Regions from separate parts of the Brevibacillus sp. FW301-21C12A genome, predicted to be linked through region 3. Evidence: riboswitches for the same ligand, from Rfam matches in the RefSeq annotation. Region 3 holds a riboswitch; each other region holds the start of a gene.
What was found. A riboswitch is a leader RNA that binds a small molecule or an ion and turns the genes downstream of it on or off. The one in region 3 is predicted to bind cobalamin.

Region 1 (4,538 bases), on a different contig from region 3:
AGGCGGCGATCGACCTGGCAATCAGCGGAGCGGCGTGCAGGCAGGACAGCGATTGGGCGAGCAGAAAACGGCTGTGCAACGAAAAGTCGGTTACTTCGGAAAAGGCGCTGACGAGGATGGCGCCGCGCACGTTTTCGGGAAAGCGGAGGCAGTATTCGAGGACGAGCGAAGCCCCCTGCGAGTACCCCAAAAGCAACGGACGCTCAAGTCCGAGCGACTGGCAAAGCCCGTGAATCACGCTGGCAAGCTCGCGCATGGTCGTAGGTCCAGCCAGCGGGGAGCTGTCGCCATGCCCCGGGAGGTCTGGCACGACGAGTTGGCAAACATCCGCAAGCGGCTCTTGATAGTCGAAGTTGACAGAGCCGATGCACGGGGCGTGAATGCACACGAGTGGCGTGCCGCGCCCTGACAGGTGGCAGGCGATGCGGTGGCTGTCCAGTTGTACGATGGTTGGTTCCATGTTGGTTATTCACCCCTAGCATATGGTGTCCGTTTCAAGAGAGAATTTTCCGTTCCGCTCTTCTTTTTTGGACAGGGAAATGGTATTCTCGAGGAAGAATCTTGTCGAAAGCGAAGGTGACGCAGGTGTATTTGGAGCGCATTTCGAAACTGCACGAATTTTTGACCAAACAAGAGCTCGACGCGGTAGTCATCACCTCTCCCAAGCACGTTTACTATTTGACCGGCTTTTTTACCGATCCGCATGAACGCTTTATGGGTCTGGTTATTCCAGCCCAGGGCGAGCCATCCCTGATCGTTCCCGCCCTTGACCGCGAAGCGGCAGCAGCGGCTTCGACTGTTCAGACGATTCACACGCATACGGATATTGAGAATCCTTACGAGCTTCTCAAGCAAGTGTTGCCAGCGAACCTGAAGAAGCTGGGCATCGAAAAAAGCCACATGACCGTAGAGCGTTACGAGGCGCTGGGACAAGTCATCTGTGCAGAGAGCTACGCGGATGTGGAAGAGCCGCTGCGCGAAATGCGCCTGATTAAATCGGCAGACGAAGTGGCTCGTTTGCAAAAGGCTGTCCAACTGATTGAAGATACACTCGGCGGGACGTTGAAAACATTCAAAATCGGCCAGACCGAAATGGAAATCGTCGCGGAGCTGGAATACCAGATGAAGCGTCTGGGAGCGGACGGCCCGTCTTTTTCCACGATGGTTTTGGCGGGGGAAAAATCGGCATTGCCGCACGGAACGCCTGGTTCGCGCAAAGTGCAGGAAGGCGATTTGCTCCTGTTTGACATCGGGGTAGCAGCGGACGGCTACGTTTCCGATATTACCCGTACGTTTGCTGTCGGCCAGATCAGCGAGCAACTGCGCGATATTTACGAAACGGTGCTGGCAGCGAACGAGGCGGCGATTGCCGAAGTTCGTCCAGGGGTGACTTTTGCCCATCTCGACCAGACCGCTCGCGACGTCATTGCCGCAAAAGGCTACGGCGATTACTTCATTCACCGTCTGGGGCACGGCCTCGGCATGGATGTGCACGAATATCCGTCCGTGCATGGGCAAAATCAGGAAACGCTGCGCCCAGGCATGGTGTTCACCATTGAACCAGGGGTGTACTTGCCGGGAGCAGGCGGCGTGCGCATCGAGGACGATGTGCTCGTAACCGAAACAGGCGTAGAAGTGTTGAGCAAGTTCCCGAAAAAACTGACGGTGATCGGATAAGGCTTCAAACTCACAATTTTATATGAATCTGATGGTGCTGCCCGGAATCGTTTGGTTCCGCCAGCTTAATAGGGAAGTCCGGTGAAAATCCGGCGCGGTCCCGCCACTGTAACGAGGAGTGTCCAGCAAAAAAGCCACTGTTTTTCGCGCGACGAAAAATGGGAAGGGCGCTGGGGATGATGATTCGTAAGCCAGGAGACCTGCCATGAGATGATTTACAATCGACCCACGAGGATGGGACAGATGTGGAAGCAGACTAGGAACAGGCGTCATTGGCAACGCCGAATCTATAGGCATGTCTACGTATGTCAAGCACCTCCCGATTGGAAACAGGGGGGTGCTTTTTTCTATGAACATCGCCGTGGCGGTCGAGGCTGTGAAAGGGGTGATGCATTTCCTGTGTTGCCAAACAAACAGGCTCTCTGTATAGTAAAGGTGTAATTCGTAATCATTACGATTTACATAACACTTCATTTTCATCATGCCAACAACAAAAGAAGAGGGGTTACCAGATGAGTTCAATCCGTAAGAGAAAAAAAGCCTTCCACGGTTTCTGGATGGCAGCGCTGGCAGCGATTATGCTGCTTTTGTCCGCATGCAGCTCGGCAGCACCTGCTACGACCGAATCCACGGTGGCGAATGCTGGCTCGGAGCAAACGGCCCAGCCTGCTGCTGACAACAAGCCCGTCACGATTGTGACCAACGGGATCGAGATGACGTACCCGGAAGCGCCAAAACGCGCTGTGACAATGAATCAGCACGTAACCGAAGTCATGCTCGCGCTGGGGCTGGCTGACAAAATGGTCGGAACCGCGTACCTGGACGATCACATTTTGCCTGAGCTGAAAGCCGACTACGACAAGGTACCAGTCCTGTCTGACAAGTATCCGACCAAAGAAGTGCTTTTGGCCGCAAACCCTGACTTCGTCTACGCAGGCTGGAAAAGCGCATTTGGCGACAAAGGCGTAGGCTCGATGGAGGACTTGGAAAAGGCGGGAATCAAATCGTACCTGCAAGAGTCTTCGAACAAGCCAGGCCCGACCATTGACGACGTTTTCGCGGATATCCAAAACATCGGCCGCATTTTCCGCGTAGAAGACAAGGCGAACGAACTGATTGGCAAAATGAAAGCGGAAATCGAGCAAACCGTGAGCAAAATCGGCACGGTGGACAAGCCGCTGAACGTGTTCGTGTACGACAGCGGAGAAGACCAGCCGCTGACCGCTGCCAACAACTACATGACTTCTCTGATTAAAGCGGCAGGCGGCAAAAACGTGTTCGACGACATTCAAAAAGGCTGGGCGACCGTAAGCTGGGAAGAAGTCGTGAACCGCAAGCCAGACGTCATCGTCGTGGTCGACTACGGCGACAAGACGATCGAGCAAAAACAAAACTTCCTGTTGTCCAAAAAGGAACTGGCTGACGTGCCAGCGATCCAGAACAAACGTCTGGTCGTGCTGCCATTGTCCGCAGCGTCCGAAGGGGTACGCGCACCGATCGCGCTGAAAATTCTCGCGGAAGGTCTGCACCCGGATACATTCAAATAAGAAACGGCTGCTTAGACAAGGAGGGAACGGCCCTGCACAAGATCAAGATGCCCTTCATCATCGTTGCCCTGCTAATCGGGCTTGTCGTCTCGATTACGTTTGCGGTGACACTCGGCTCGGTGGAAATCAAACCAGCGACGGTATGGAAAATTGCCTTGGCGAATCTCCCGCTGGTCAATCAATGGGTGGAAGTGGATTGGTCAAAAGGAGAACAGACCATTATCTGGGACATTCGGTTTCCCCGCGTCCTGCTGGGGGCTGTCGTCGGGGCCGGCCTGTCTGTTGTGGGGGTGGCGATCCAGTCTCTGGTTCGCAACTCCCTCGCAGATCCGTACATATTGGGAGTCTCCTCGGGCGCATCGGCCGGAGCGACGCTGGTCATTTTGTTCGGAGCATTCAGCATGTACGGACAATTCGCGCTTTCTTTCGGTGCTTTCACCGGATCGCTCGTCTCGATCCTGCTTATTTTTACCTTGTCCCGCATCGGCGGGCAAAACTCGACGGTGCGTCTGCTCATGGCCGGCATCGCGATTTCCGCCATCCTGTCTGCGATCACCAGCCTGATTATTTTTTCCGCGCCCAACGAGCACGGCATCCGCTCTGTCCTGTTCTGGATGAGCGGTAGTCTGGCCGGAGGGAAGTGGGAGTATTTGACCATCCCGACGCTGATCGTCGTCATCTGTCTGCTTGTCCTGTTGACGCAATACCGTTCGCTCAATGCGATGCTGATGGGCGAAGAAGCGGCGGGGACGCTTGGCGTCAATACGGTGCAATTTCGCAAGCTGCTGCTGGTCATTACCGCGCTTTTGACGGGCGTCATCGTCTCGATCAGCGGGTCTATCGGCTTTGTCGGCTTGATGATGCCGCATATCGTTCGCGTCATCGTCGGCTCGGACCATCGTCGCGTCCTGCCTGTCAGCGCCTTGTTCGGGGCCATTTTCCTGATCTGGGCGGACGTGATCGCCCGGCTTGCGTTTGCGCCGGAAGAGCTGCCGATCGGGATTATCACGGCGCTGTGCGGCGGTCCGTTCTTTATTTGGTTGATGATGCGCAGCTCATATTCTTTCGGAGGTAGCGGGCGATGAATCTGCATGTGGAGAACATTTCGGTCGAGCTGGAGAAAAAAACGATTTTGCGCGATGTTAGCCTGACGGTTCGCTCCGGTGAATTTGTGGGGCTGATCGGGCCGAATGGCAGCGGAAAGTCCACCCTGCTCAAAAGCATTTATCGGGCGCTCGAGCCGCGCAGCGGATTTATTTCCCTGGACGGGGCTGACGTGTACCAGCTTACCGCCCGGCAAAATGCGCAGCGCAT
Region 2 (4,538 bases), on a different contig from region 3:
CAATTGCCAGAGGGAAGTTACCCATTGCGTGAAAAAATGCTCAGACCAACCAGAAGTGTGCTGCCTAAGAGAATGGACCTGGCACCAAAGCGGTCAATCAACCTGCCTGCTATTGGTTGGGATATGCCATAAATGACAAAACTCAATGTGGAGATGAGAGAAATGGTACCTCGATCCGCGGCAAAGCCATTCTCCCAAGGTTCAATAAATGCTCCGAAAGAAAGTCTTGCTCCTTGCACAGCCAACAATGCGAAAAAGGTGACAAATAAAATGATCCACGCGTAATGCACTTTGCTCTTCACAGTCTCAACGCACTCCTTATGAGTTTAATCCCAATCTGGTCAGCATGTTTTTGAATAATTTCGCTTCTTCTTCACTGAATATGGACATCGCTTCTTGATTCACTTCGTCACTGATCTGATTCAGAGGTTGTTCCAATTCCTTGCCTCGCGGAGTCAGAAAAATCAAGTTCGTCCGGCGATCATTGGGATCGGAACGACGCTCGATGAGCCCCATATTTTGCAGTCGATCGAGCACCCCCGTGATGGTTGCTCCATCCAAGCGAAGCCGACTACCCAATTCCACACCTTTTTGGCCATCTTTTTCCCATAGCGCATGTAATAGAACAAACTGCACGGGAGTAATCCCGTACGGCGATAATTTGGCCTTTTCCATTTGCCAGATTTTTTGATACGCCTTCCCGAGAAGAAACCCATAGCAATCCTCAATCCGATCCATATGTACCTCCAAATATTTTATTGGAAATCGATGTAAGAATAAGATAACACGCACACAAAAGATTTGTGTACAAATAATTAGTTCACAAAACAAAGATCAATGCCCAGTATGTTCCTATCCGCAGCTTTTGCTTGAATCCCCGGTAGCATTTGCTATTATTAAAGCAAGTGCTTGTCATAGAAACGAACGACATTTGAATATGGTAGAAAAACAGGTCCTTGTTTTTCGCAAGCGATAGTTTGCGAATGCGAGGTTAAAAGGGAAGTTTGGTGAAAAGCCAACGCGGTCCCGCCACTGTAAAAGAGGAGCTCTTCTTCTTGGCAACGGCGCCATCCACTGCACGCCAGCGTGCGGGAAGGAGGAAGAAGAGCGAAGATCCTTGAGCCAGGAGACCTGCCTGTTTTGATGTCCACTGATTTCCTTCGGGTCAAAGGATGAGGTGAGGATTGTTGCAGTCGGCTATCCGCGCTTTGTTTTCCTTGGAGGTTTGGGGAAACAAGGCGTTTTTTTGTACGCGGAAAGCGAAACAGGAAGCAAATCGGCAAACTCTTCACTTTTTCAGTCAGGTAAATAACGAGGCTATGGAAAACATTTGAAATAGGCAACGGAGCCTAAACTGCATTTTTGGAGCGCTGTGCCTCCGAAAATTATTAGGGATGGGCAACGGGGCCTACAGTTTATTTTGGGGGTGGGCGTACTTGAGCAACAAGCGGGGCCTGTTTTTGGTCTACACCGGAGACGGCAAAGGAAAGACAACAGCCGCGGTGGGGCTGGCTGTGCGCGCGACTGGACGAGGCAAAAAGGTCATCATGATCCAGTTCATCAAGTCGCCGGAGCGCACGTACGGAGAGAAAATCATCTTCGACAAGCTGGGCATCGAAATCGTGCAAAAAGGCGTAGGCTTCACCTGGACGAAGACGCCGGAGGAGCATCGCGCGGCGCTGCAGGAAGCGTGGGCGTTCGCCCGGGAAAAGCTCGCTTCGGGCGAGTACGATGTCGTCATTCTCGACGAGCTGAACAATGCGCTGGCGATCGACCGTTTTCCGATTGCGGACGTGCTGCCGCTCGCGGACGTTTTGGAAGCGATTCAAAACAGGCCGAGCCATGTGCATCTGGTCGTGACGGGGCGGAGCGCCAAGCAGGAAATCATCGACATGGCCGATCTCGTGACAGAGATGAAGCAGATCAAGCATTACTACGATGAAGGAATACCAGCGGTGCTGGGGGTAGAGTTTTGATGAACGTACTGGAAGCGTACGGCCACGGCGGAGATTTGCTGACGGCAGCGGACCGCTTTGGGATGGAGCCGGGCCAATTCCTTGATTTCAGTGCCAATATTAACCCGCTGGGCATGCCGGACAGCGTGCGCGAGATGCTTTTGGCCTCGCTGTCTGCCGTGCTGCGTTACCCGGACCCTGGGCATCGCCAGTTTCGCCGGGCGTTGGCGCAGCGGTTGCAGTTGCCAAAGGAATGGCTTTTGCCTGCGAACGGAGCGGCAGAAGCGATGGCGCTCGCGATTCTCGGGCTGCAGCCGCAAACAGTCGGCGTGATTTATCCTTGCTTTTCGGAATATGCAGAGCTTTCCGAGCAGTTTGGCGCAACCGTCATCGGCTGCTACGGAAAAGAAGAGAACGGCTACAAGGCCGACAGCGCCGAGCTGTACCGTCTGTTCGAACAGGCTGATCTGGTGTTTGTCGGCTCGCCGAACAATCCGACTGGCATCTTGTATGAGCCACAGGAGCTGTTGCAGATGGCGGACTGGACGGCCCAGACCGATACGTGGCTGGTCGTGGACGAGGCGTTTCTCGATTTTGTGGAAGAAAGCCGCCAGTTTACGCTGGCAAGTCGGCTGGAGCGCTTTCCCCGCGTCATTTTGCTGCGGTCGATGACGAAAATGTACGCGATCCCCGGCTTGCGTCTCGGATACGCGATCGCCCAGCCTGACGCGATTGCGAAAATGCGCGCGAAGCAGGTGAGCTGGAGCGTGAATGCGCTTGCGCTTTTGGCGGGGGAGCTGTGCTTGCAAGAGCATGAGTACGAGCGGCGGACACGCAGCCTGGTCGCCAGGGAGCGCGCTGGCCTGGTCGCGTTTATTCGCGGGGAGCTGGGCTGGAAGGTCTGGCCGGGGGAGGCGAACTTTTTGCTGCTTCGCTCGCCGGAGGGCTTGCCAGCCGCACAACTGCAAGAGCGGCTCGGCAAAAAAGGCGTGCTGATTCGCAGTTGCGCCATGTATCCCGGATTGACGGCGCATGACGTGCGCATCGCCGTTCGCGGGCCAGAAGACAATGCGCGCTTGATCGCGGCCTTGCGCGAGGTACACAGCGAAGGGAGCGGGGAGCGATGAGTCTTGTGCTGGTGACAGGCGGCGTGCGCTCGGGAAAAAGCCGCTTTGCGGAAGAACTGGCGCAACAGGCCGGAGAGCGCGTCCTGTACGTGGCGACGGGTCAGGCGTGGGACGAGGAAATGCGGCAGCGGATCGAGCGGCACAAGGAGCGGCGGCCGAAGCAGTGGGGCAGCGTGGAGGTCGGCGAGCGGCTGTGCGACTACGAGCCTGCTAGCACACCTTACGACGTCGTGCTGATCGATTGCCTGTCGACGTGGGTGAGCAATCGGCTGATGAGCGTCGAGGAAGCAGAGTGGCGAAGCGAGGCGCACACAGAGGCGCTGCTTGCGGAGGCAGAGGCGTGGCTGGGGCTTGTCCAGCGCTCCCCGCAAAAAGTGATTGCGGTCACGAGCGAGGTCGGGCTGGGCGGTGTCGCCATGAATCGGCTCGGCCGCTGGTTCGCAGACGCGCTGGGCGACGTCAACCAGCGGGCTGCGCGTCAGGCAGAGACGGTCTACGCGGTCATGGCCGGAATCCCGTGGAGGATCAAAGGATGAATGCATTTTGGCACGCGATCGCCTTTTTCACCCGGATTCCGGTTCCGTGGCTGCGCCCGTCCGACGAGGCGTGGAAAAAAAGCGTCAACTGGTATCCGGCAGTCGGGCTGGTCATAGGTATTTTGCTATGGGGAGTCCACCAGACGGGGCTTGTGCTCTTTAGCCCGTGGCTGTCCGCCGTGCTGACGCTCGCTGTCTGGGTGTACATCACAGGCGGACTGCATCTGGACGGCTGGATGGATTTGGCGGACGGACTGGGAAGCAGCCGGCCAAAAGAGCAAGTGCTCGCGATCATGAAAGATAGCCGCGTGGGCGCGATGGGGGTTTTAGCCGCGATCTTGCTACTTTTACTCAAGGCAGGGGCCGTCGCGGAGCTTGCGCATCCTGGCTGGGGTGTGCTCCTCGTATTCGTTCCTGCCATAGCGCGGACACATGTGCTGCTGTCGATTCGGCTGTGGCCGTATTTATCGCAGGAAAAAGGGATCGGCAAAGGCATCAGTGCAGGGCTGTCGCCTGTCGCCATCGCCGCCGGATACATCGTTCTCGCCGCGGCTGGCTGGTTCGCTGGAGGTTTGCAGGTCGTCGCGGCAATGGTCGTCTCGCTTTTGTTCGTGCTGTTGTTTTCCCGCTCGGTCGCCCGCAAGCTCGGCGGCCTGAACGGAGACTGCTACGGAGCAGCTATCGAGAGCGGCGAGGCGGTCATGCTGCTCGTACTGGTCGGGAGCTGGTGGACATGAAGTTGATCTGGATACGGCACGGGGAGACAGACAGCAATCGGGAGCGCAAATATCTCGGGCATAGCGACATTCCATTGAACGAAAAGGGGGAGCAGCAGGCGCGCGAGCTGGCGCGGCAATTGTCGCAGCAACTAAAACGGCCTGTCGCTCTGTACGCAAGCGATTTGCTCCGCTGCACGCAAA
Region 3 (4,538 bases):
ACAAGCTGATCCGCGGCGCGGACAACAACAAAGACCAGACGTACTTCCTCAATGTGCTCGGCCAGGAGCAGTTGTCAAAAACGATGTTCCCGATCGGGCATTTGCCGAAGCCCGAGGTGCGCAAAATTGCCGAAGAAGCCGGGCTTTACACCGCGAAAAAGAAGGACAGCACAGGGATTTGCTTCATTGGCGAACGCAACTTCCGCGAGTTTTTGCAAAACTACTTGCCAGCCAAGCCCGGCAATATCGAAACGGTAGACGGAGACGTGATCGGGCAGCATGACGGCCTGATGTACTACACGCTCGGCCAGCGCCAAGGCCTGGGGATTGGCGGCGGGCACGGCAAGACCGGCCAGCCGTGGTTTGTGGTGGACAAAGACCTGGAGCGCAACGTCCTGATCGTCGGCGAAGGCTCCAACCATCCCCGCCTGTATTCGAGTAGCTTGCTGGCGACAGACGTAAGCTGGGTGAGCGCGAACAAGCCGACCGAATCGTTTGCGTGCACCGCGAAATTCCGCTATCGCCAGCCGGACCAGCAAGTGACGGTGCACATCCGCGAGGGCAACACCGTAGAAGTCGTTTTCGCCGAGCCGCAAAAAGCGGTTACTCCTGGCCAAGCCGTCGTCTTTTACGATGGGGAAGTGTGCCTGGGCGGAGGTACGATTGACAAGGTGCGTTTGATCGACAAAGAGAATTGAATAACGGGGGAAGCGCTTGGTGGATGCTACGAAAAAGTCAAAAGTGATTATTGTTTCGTTTTTGGCGGGAGCGCTTTTGCTGGGAATACTCGCTTACGTGGGGATGTCGGCCACGAGCAACGAGCACATGACCGTGATCGAGAGCGTCATCAAGGAAAAGGGTGGCGTGATTGAAGCGGGTGGTGTGACAGTGGTTCCTCCCGAGGAGAGTCCCTTCCCGAAAAGCGGAAAGGGCAACACCATCTATCGCATCGTGTACACGAAAGATGGGCAAAGCCTGACAGCCTGGTATCGCTCCGATAACCATTCCTCGATTATCAAGGAACCGGAAGAGTGGATTCTTCCGCATTAAGGATTAACCTGACTGGGAGAGTGAGGGGATTACATGACCCAATATGCTGGACTTCGTGAATTGGCCCAATTGATTCGCAGACTGGAGCCGCAGCTCGCAGGGGCGTCCCTGAGCATTTTGGCCCATGAAAATAAAGAAGAGATCGCTTCGCTTCTGGTGGATGGACTTGGCAGCGGCGTTTCGGTTCAAAACAGCTCCGGCGAGTACGCCAACCATCTGGCGAATTTGCGCGTGGGAGCGAACAAATACACGTTTGCCCAGGACTGGCGCGAAGTGTACATCAGCGAGATCAACTACTGCGCCTGTCGGATCCCTCCGGGCGCTCACGGTCTGTTGGTGCACCATACCGACTATCCGGGCGTCATTTACGACGTGTCCCGCAAGCTGGCTGACCACGAGATCAATATTTCCAAGATGAATGTGTCGCGTGAGCAAAAGGGGAAAAACGCCCTGTTGATTTGCGTCACCGACGAAGAGATTACGCCAACTGTCGTAGCTGCCATCGAGGAGCTGCCGCAGATCAACAAGGTGTTGTCTCTGCAATAGGCGAAAAGAGCAGTAGTGCATGCATGGCCGCTCATCGTTTTCGTATGGGCGGTTTTTTGCGTGTGCCGACTGCCTTGTTTGCTTGCTTGTGTGCATGGAGCGAGGCAAAGAAAAAACTGCCCTGACTAGCGGGCAGTTGGCTTGGAAGCAAAGCGAATAGCGTGACTGATGAGGACGTGCAGGACAGACGTGTGGTTTTCGTCCGGAAATTGGCGGAACGACGCTTCGATCTGCCCGTTGCCCATGGCGGACAACCGTTCAGCCATCGCCTGCGCCTTGACGTTGACGTGGAAGCGGCCGTCGTTTTCCAGCTCCCCGATGACGAGCAGCGCTCTGACCCGCAAGTCGTCTGTGAGCAGGGACGGCAGGCGGCGCTCCTCTTCCAGCAGGACGCTTTCGTTCCAGTGGATCGACGGGCTGCCGGCGATGTAGCATTGGTACGCGTGTGGCCGGGTCAGCAAGGCATGCAGCACGAGCAAGCCGCCGAGCGAATGTCCGAAAATCGTTTGCCGCGTGCGGTCGACGGGCAAGTCCTTTTCGATCGCGGGCTTCACCGTGTCTTCGATGAAGCTGAGGAAGCCTTCTGCCCCGCCCATTTCCGGCCATTCGCCGCCGCGCGGATGAGCGGGCAGCTCGGATGCGGGAACGACATGGGTGAAGTCGTAGTAGCGCGATGGGTGGAACGGCGCTTCTGTCGGGTAGCCGATGCCGACGACGATGGCCGGATCGACGCCCGTTCTTTCCGGAACCCGGCATTGCAGGCGAATCGCTTCGGTCATGGTGCCAAACACCGAGTTGGCATCCAGCAAGTAAATGACCGGGAAGCTGGACGGCGGCAAAGCCACGTCGGGGATGCTGACGAAGATGTGGAACGTGCGGTCGTTGTATGTCATTTTTCTCGTTTGCGAACGCGGAATGGCTACTGCTTCATAAACCGTGCTTTCCATCAGGGGTCACTCTCCAATCGGCCGGTGGCGTTACCTTTTTTGTGCATGAAACCTATTATATGGACGCAAACCAGAGATTGGCAATAGAGAAATGAGAGAGATTATCAGTCGCCAAAATAGAGCATGCCGAGCTTGACTCCTACGATATATTGAGGTAAAGTAAGTTTTACCAACTACATATTGATGCGGACAGGTGTTTGCCACGCTATATTTGGTAGACTTAATAGGGAAGTCGGTGAAATTCCGACGCGGTCCCGCCACTGTGATGAGAGAGTTCCATTTGGTTTTTGCGCCACTGATTCAGCTGATCGGGAAGGCACGAATGGAGCGATGACCCCGAGCCAGGAGACCTGCCTGACCGTCAGCACTGTGTAACCTACGGGAGATAGGGAAGTGTTCGAGCGCTCCATTCGTTTTTCGGCGGATGGATACGATGGGGATCATCATGCGCATTCGACATTTTGGCGTCGGATGCGCTTTTACTTTGGCTAAAAAAGTATAGAACAGCAGTAAAGGATGAGGGACATGTTAATCGCTTTTGATTCGAAAACAGGAAACGTGAGACGATTCGTCAGCAAGCTCGATCTGCCGCACGTGGAGATTGATCCGGAGATGGTGATCGACGAGCCGTTCATTCTGGTCACGTACACGACAGGCTTTGGCCAGGTGCCGGAGAAGGTGGACCGTTTTCTGAAGCGGAATCATGTCTATTTGCGCGGCGTGTCAGCCAGCGGCAACCGCAACTGGGGAGCCAGCTTTGCCAAAAGCGCAGACACGATCGCCAGCCAATATGGCGTTCCGGTCATTTCCAAATTCGAACTGTCCGGTACCGGCCGTGACGTGGAACAATTTACGAGTGGGGTGGCAGCAATTGCGACACATTGAATTGAACAACCAACTGATGCAGCGAGGAAGCGACGGATTTTACCAACTGGAAAAGGACAGAGAGGCAGTCGCGGTCTTCATGGAAGAAGTACAGGCGAAGACGATGACCTTCAACAGCGTGAAAGAGCGCATGGACTATTTGATCGAAAATGACTTTTATGAAAATGTGTATGAAAGCTACACGGTTGAACAGGTCGATGAAGTGTTCCGCCTGGCGCATGACGCTGGTTTTCAATTCGCTTCGTACATGGCTATCTCCAAGTTTTACAAAGACTACGCCCTGAAAACAGACGACAAATCGATGTATCTGGAGCAGTACCCGGATCGGGTGGCGATTGTGGCGCTCTCGCTCGGGCGCGGAGACTTCGAACTGGCGAAGCGGCTGACCGTGTCGATGATGGACCAGCGACTCCAGCCGGCGACGCCGACGTTCCTCAATGCGGGGAAAAGCCGCCGCGGCGAAATGGTCTCCTGCTTCCTGCTGGAAATGGACGACTCCTTGAACTCGATCAACTACGTTCTCGGCACTTGCATGCAGCTTTCGAAAATCGGCGGCGGCGTGGCCGTCAACCTGTCCAAGCTGCGCGGGCGCGGAGAGCCGATCAAAGGCGTCGAGGGCGCAGCCAAGGGCGTCATGCCTGTACTCAAGCTGCTGGAGGACGCGTTTTCCTACGCCGATCAGATGGGGCAGCGCAAAGGCTCCGGGGCAGCCTACTACAACATCTTCGGCTGGGATATCAACGAGTTTCTCGATTGCAAAAAGATCAATGCCGATGAAAAGTCGCGGATCAAGACGCTGTCGATCGGCCTGATCGTGCCGAATGTGTTTTACAAGCTGGCAGAGGAAAACAAGCCGTTGACAGTGTTCGCTCCTTACTCCGTCTACAAGGAGTACGGCGCCCATCTGGATGATCTGGATCTCGACGAGATGTACGACGAGCTGGTGGCAAACGAGCGCGTCAAGAAAAAGGTAGTCATGAGCGCCCGCGAAATGCTCACCAAGATCGCGATGATCCAGATGGAGTCGGGCTACCCGTACATCATGAACAAGACGAACGCGAACAAAAATCACGCGCTGAAGGACATCGGCTCCGTGAAAATGTCCAACCT
Region 4 (4,538 bases), on a different contig from region 3:
TCTGCACGGCATTCGCAATCGAGCGCTTGTTCGGATCGAGGTAATCGTACGTGTACTGCTTGTTCTCGATCACCCTCATTTTCGCCCGCAAGCTGTCGATTCGCGGATCGCTGGCGGTTTCATCTTCATAGTGCTCCGCTGTAATCGTGCCTTTGAGCAGGGCGATTGCGGTAATGTATTGCAAGCAATGGTCGCGATCGGCCGGGTTGTGCAGCGGGCCGACCTTGTCGATAATGCGGATGGCCGATTCATGGGTAGTAATGGTGATCGAGTCGATGTCATCCAGGCGGTCTTTTACTTGCGGATGCAGGGCTACTGCGCATTCCGCAGCGGTTTGGGCGTGAAATTCTGCCGGATACGATACTTTAAACAGCACGTGCTCCATGACGTAGGAGTCGAGCGGGCGCGCGAGCTTCAGTTCTTTTTTGTTGAACAAAACATCCTGGAATCCCCAGCCTGGCGCAGACAGAGCGGACGGATAGCCCATCTCTCCCTTGAGCGCCATCAATGCGAGATGAACGCCCCGGCTGGTCGCGTCCCCGGCTGCCCACGACTTGCGCGATCCCGTATTTGGCGCGTGACGATAGGTGCGCAAGGCGGAATTGTCGATCCACGCATTGGACAAAGCGTTGATAATTTCTTCCCGGCCGCCGCCCAGCATCTTCGTCACGACAGCCGTTGTGGCGATTTTGACGAACAGCACGTGATCCAGGCCGACGCGGTTCAGGCTGTTTTCCAAAGCGAGCACACCCTGGATTTCGTGCGCTTTCACCATCATTTCCAGCACATCGCGCACGACGAGCGGTTCTTTTCCTTCTGCCAGGCGTACGCGGCTCAAATAATCGGCTACTGCCAAAATACCGCCGAGGTTGTCCGACGGATGCCCCCACTCTGCGGCCAGCCACGTATCGTTGTAATCGAGCCAACGGATCATGCAACCGATATTGAACGCTCCGCGCACCGGGTCAAGCACGTACGAGGTTCCCGGTACACGGCAACCGTTCGGAACGACGGTTTCAGGCACGATCGGCCCGAGCAGCTTCGTGCACTCCGGATAGGACAGAGCCAAAATGCCGCATCCGAGCGTATCCAGCAGCACGTAGCGTGCGGTCTGGAACGCTTCTTCACTCGTAATCTCCTTCGTCAGCACATAGTCTGCGATTTCCTCCAGCAACTGGTCTGTTTTTGTCCGTTCATTCATTTTCAGCATGCGAATCATTCCTTTCTCTTTTTGGATTTACGCGCGGCGTTGGCCGATGTAGTTGACCCGGGGCCGGAACAGGCGGTTGTGTTTATGCTGCTCGATCACATGCGCGCACAGCCCTACTGTTCTCGCACTGAAAAAGATCGGGGTGTACAGCGGAATCGGAATCCCGAGCATCCAGTACACCGGAGCGGCGTAATAATCGAGATTCGGGTAAATGCCCTTCTCGCACTCCATGATTTTCTCTCCGGCTTCGCACATCTGATACAGCAGGTCGTCTCCTTTGGCGTCGCACAGTTGCCTCAAGGCGTCCTTCATCATGAGGGCACGCGGATCGATCTTTTTCATGTACACGCGGTGGCCGAATCCCATAATCCGCTCTTTGTTGGCCAGCTTGGACTCCAGCAATTGCTCAAATTCCTCGACCGAGCTTGCCTCAAGCAGCATGTGCATCACCGCTTCGTTTGCTCCGCCGTGCAAGTTTCCTTTCAGCGAAGCGACCGCTCCGGTCAATGCCCCGTACAAATCCGACAAAGTGGAGGCGATCACCCGCGCCGTAAAGGTCGAATTGGGCATTTCGTGCTCGCTGTACAAAACCAGGGATCGGTCGAAGATGGCCTCTTCGAAGGCAGACGGGATTTTGCCCGTAATCATGTAGAGAAAATTGGCGCTGTACGACAGCTCCGGCAACGGTGCCACCAGCTCGGCTTTTTGAATCACGCGGTAGCTGTTGGCGACGATGTTCGGCACTTTGCCGAGCAGCTTGTAGGCCCGCTCCTTGTTGGCTTGCGGCGAGCAGTTGTCGAGGTGACTGTCATAGCCGGCCAGCGCCGACAGCCCCGTCCGCAAGCCGTCCATCGGATGCGTTTTTTCCGGCAGCAGCTTGAGCATGTCGAACACTTCTCTCGGGATGTCGTACTCGCTCTTCAGCTTCTCTTCTACCGCCCGCTTTTGTTCCTCGTTCGGCAGCGCTTCCTCCAGCAAAAGATGGACGATATCCAGGTAACGGTACGCTTTGGACAGCTCGATCAAGTCGTACCCTTTGATGACGATTTCTCCTTGCTTCGTATCCAGAAAGGAAATGCTCGTTTCCGCAGCCACTACCCCTTCCAGACCTGGAAAAAACTTTTCTTCAACTCCCATGTTCCTCATCCTCCGCCCCAAATAGGTTGATCTTTAGACGTTGATAAGCCTTGTCGAGATTTTGCAAAAGCTTTTCTTGATCCGCTGGACTGTCTGATCGCCTGATGACCTCGTCTTTTAATTTCGAGTAATGCGCCTTGATAACGCTCGGGTTCTCTATCGTCAAGTTGTTCATAATGCACGCCTGAAAATCGTTGGTAAAATACTCAACCGTTCCAAACAAAAAATCGCTCATCCGTCACGTACCCTCCTGAAAATCCGCACAAAAAAACAACTTCCGCAGAAGTTGTTAAGAGGCGAATGAATACTCAAATAAGCATGCTGATTGTCCAAATCAAAAACACGCCTATCCATTTCGCACTTAACACCCCCTATCCTCGTAGGTATTGATGTTGTGCTCAAACAGGCAGGTCTCCTGGCTTATGTTCATCGCTTTTCGAACCTTCCCATTTTCGGCTGGCGAAAACAGTGGCATCTTCGAATCGCTCCCAATTACAGTTGCGGGACAGCGTCGGATTCTAACCGAACTTCCCTTTTAAGCAGATAAAAGATGGTGAATTTATCTGCACCTGTTTGTACACGTATTTAGTTTGTCTCGAATATACCACCGATTCAGAAAATTAACAATTGGATTCTTTCCTAAAAATTGGGTAACCCGATTGAACGCACACGAAAAAACCAGCCAATAACGATGATTGGCTGGTTACTGATGGCTTACCCGATAATTTTTGTCTTCTTGGCATTCTCCATCGATTTTTGAATCAGGCCGCTCAACGGACGCTTCAGGGCGAGCGCGATGAACAGGCTGATTCCGATGAAGCCGAACAGAAAGAGAATGTCCCGGGTCGCCGTCTCCCACAGCACCCCGCCTACGCCCTCCCGCAGCAAGCTGATCGCGTAGGTGAACGGCATGAACGGATTCAATGCCTGGAAAAAGGGAGCGGTCATGCTGATCGGGAACGTCCCGCCCGAGCTGGAAAACTGGAACACCATGAAAATGATCGCGATGCCTTTGCCCACGTTGCCGAATACGGACAGCAGCGTGTACGTGATCGTGACGAATACCATGCTGACGAGCATCGCGAAAAGCACAAACGGAACTTTATCCGCAACATAAGCTTCCAGAATGTAAATGTCTCCAAGCGTAATGCACAATGCCTGAAGCAGACCGATCGTCACAAACGTGCCCAAACGCCCCAAATAAAGCTGGTACGGCTTGTAGCGGCCATCCGGATTTTCCGCATCCGGCTTGAGCAGGGAAATCAGCAGCGTGGCCCCGACCCATAGCGACAGGACGCCGTAAAAAGGAGACATCGCCGAGCCGTAGTTCGGGATCGGGTATTTGCGGTTTTCCTTGATCTGCACCGGGCTGGCGAGAAATTCGCTCTCTTTTTGAATATCCCCGCGCAAAAGCTTGGCGAGATCGGCGAAGTTGTTGTTCGCCTCTACCTCTCTCAGCTTGTCTGCCGCCTGCGAAATCGCGCTCTCCAGCTTGGGCAAATCGTCGCGAACCAGCGCCGCCACTCTGTGGACGCCGTTCTCCACCTCCGGCAGCTTGTTGCGCACGAAATCAGCCAGCTTCACAAGTTCCGCTTCCGCCTGCGGCAAATCGTTGCGAATGAATGCCGCCGCCTGGTCGAGCTTTTGCCCGATGGCTGGCAAGTTTTCCTTCAAGAACGGAGCCGCCGTGCGAATCGCTTTGGCAAAAGCGTCCGACTTCGCTTGCAGCGTTTGCGCCAGCTCGTGAACCCGCGCCTGAATTTGCGGCAGCTCCTGCTCGATTCGTTTCAGCTCTGCCAGGCCAAGCTCCAGACCTGCCTTCGTTTCCTTGAGAATCGTCTCGATATCCGGGAGCTTTTCCTGCGCTTTGTGCAAAAGCTCGGCGGACGTTCCCGTGATCGTCTTCAGCTTTTCAATGCCTTCCTCGATTTTCGGAACGATTTCGCTATCGTAGCGCCCGAGAATATCGCCCAGTTCCGCGCTCGTGTTTTTCGACAGTTCGTTCAGGCTCTCGACCAAGTCTCGCGCTGGCTTTTTCCCGTTTTCCAGCGCGTCTGCAATCGTGCCGAGAATTTCGATTTGCCGATTCATCCTGTCCTCGAGCCCGTGCAGCCGCTCTGACAAACGGTCCAGCGGCTGTCCGGGGATGTAGCCGTTCAGCTTGTCGGCCAGCGCTGCGGTATGTTCCAGC

Region 1: it holds a riboswitch for cobalamin, as region 3 does, so the genes downstream of both, AC3WQH_RS17725 (ABC transporter substrate-binding protein) here and nrdI (class Ib ribonucleoside-diphosphate reductase assembly flavoprotein NrdI) in region 3, are expected to answer to the same signal.
Region 2: it holds a riboswitch for cobalamin, as region 3 does, so the genes downstream of both, cobO (cob(I)yrinic acid a,c-diamide adenosyltransferase) here and nrdI (class Ib ribonucleoside-diphosphate reductase assembly flavoprotein NrdI) in region 3, are expected to answer to the same signal.
Region 4: it holds a riboswitch for cobalamin, as region 3 does, so the genes downstream of both, AC3WQH_RS13780 (hypothetical protein) here and nrdI (class Ib ribonucleoside-diphosphate reductase assembly flavoprotein NrdI) in region 3, are expected to answer to the same signal.

The regions. Positions count from the first base shown of each region.
Region 1 is NZ_JBYTBG010000030.1:54,225-58,762, reverse strand. It holds gene AC3WQH_RS17735 (alpha/beta fold hydrolase) at 1-460, opposite strand, end outside; gene AC3WQH_RS17730 (M24 family metallopeptidase) at 586-1,677, shown strand; cobalamin riboswitch at 1,693-1,899, shown strand; gene AC3WQH_RS17725 (ABC transporter substrate-binding protein) at 2,190-3,224, shown strand; gene AC3WQH_RS17720 (FecCD family ABC transporter permease) at 3,272-4,309, shown strand; gene AC3WQH_RS17715 (ABC transporter ATP-binding protein) at 4,306-4,538, shown strand, end outside.
Region 2 is NZ_JBYTBG010000010.1:131,801-136,338, reverse strand. It holds partial or broken gene AC3WQH_RS09345 (MFS transporter) at 1-302, opposite strand, end outside; gene AC3WQH_RS09340 (MarR family winged helix-turn-helix transcriptional regulator) at 319-738, opposite strand; cobalamin riboswitch at 934-1,153, shown strand; gene cobO (cob(I)yrinic acid a,c-diamide adenosyltransferase) at 1,437-1,976, shown strand; gene cobD (threonine-phosphate decarboxylase CobD) at 1,976-3,082, shown strand; gene cobU (bifunctional adenosylcobinamide kinase/adenosylcobinamide-phosphate guanylyltransferase) at 3,079-3,618, shown strand; gene cobS (adenosylcobinamide-GDP ribazoletransferase) at 3,615-4,355, shown strand; gene AC3WQH_RS09315 (histidine phosphatase family protein) at 4,352-4,538, shown strand, end outside.
Region 3 is NZ_JBYTBG010000051.1:12,761-17,298, forward strand. It holds gene mnmA (tRNA 2-thiouridine(34) synthase MnmA) at 1-698, shown strand, start outside; gene AC3WQH_RS22300 (hypothetical protein) at 718-1,050, shown strand; gene AC3WQH_RS22305 (ACT domain-containing protein) at 1,084-1,596, shown strand; gene AC3WQH_RS22310 (alpha/beta hydrolase) at 1,722-2,543, opposite strand; cobalamin riboswitch at 2,718-2,915, shown strand; gene nrdI (class Ib ribonucleoside-diphosphate reductase assembly flavoprotein NrdI) at 3,069-3,428, shown strand; gene nrdE (class 1b ribonucleoside-diphosphate reductase subunit alpha) at 3,415-4,538, shown strand, end outside.
Region 4 is NZ_JBYTBG010000019.1:46,265-50,802, forward strand. It holds gene AC3WQH_RS13770 (bifunctional 2-methylcitrate dehydratase/aconitate hydratase) at 1-1,210, opposite strand, end outside; gene mmgD (citrate synthase) at 1,238-2,347, opposite strand; gene AC3WQH_RS13780 (hypothetical protein) at 2,337-2,582, opposite strand; cobalamin riboswitch at 2,736-2,935, opposite strand; gene AC3WQH_RS13785 (YhgE/Pip family protein) at 3,062-4,538, opposite strand, start outside.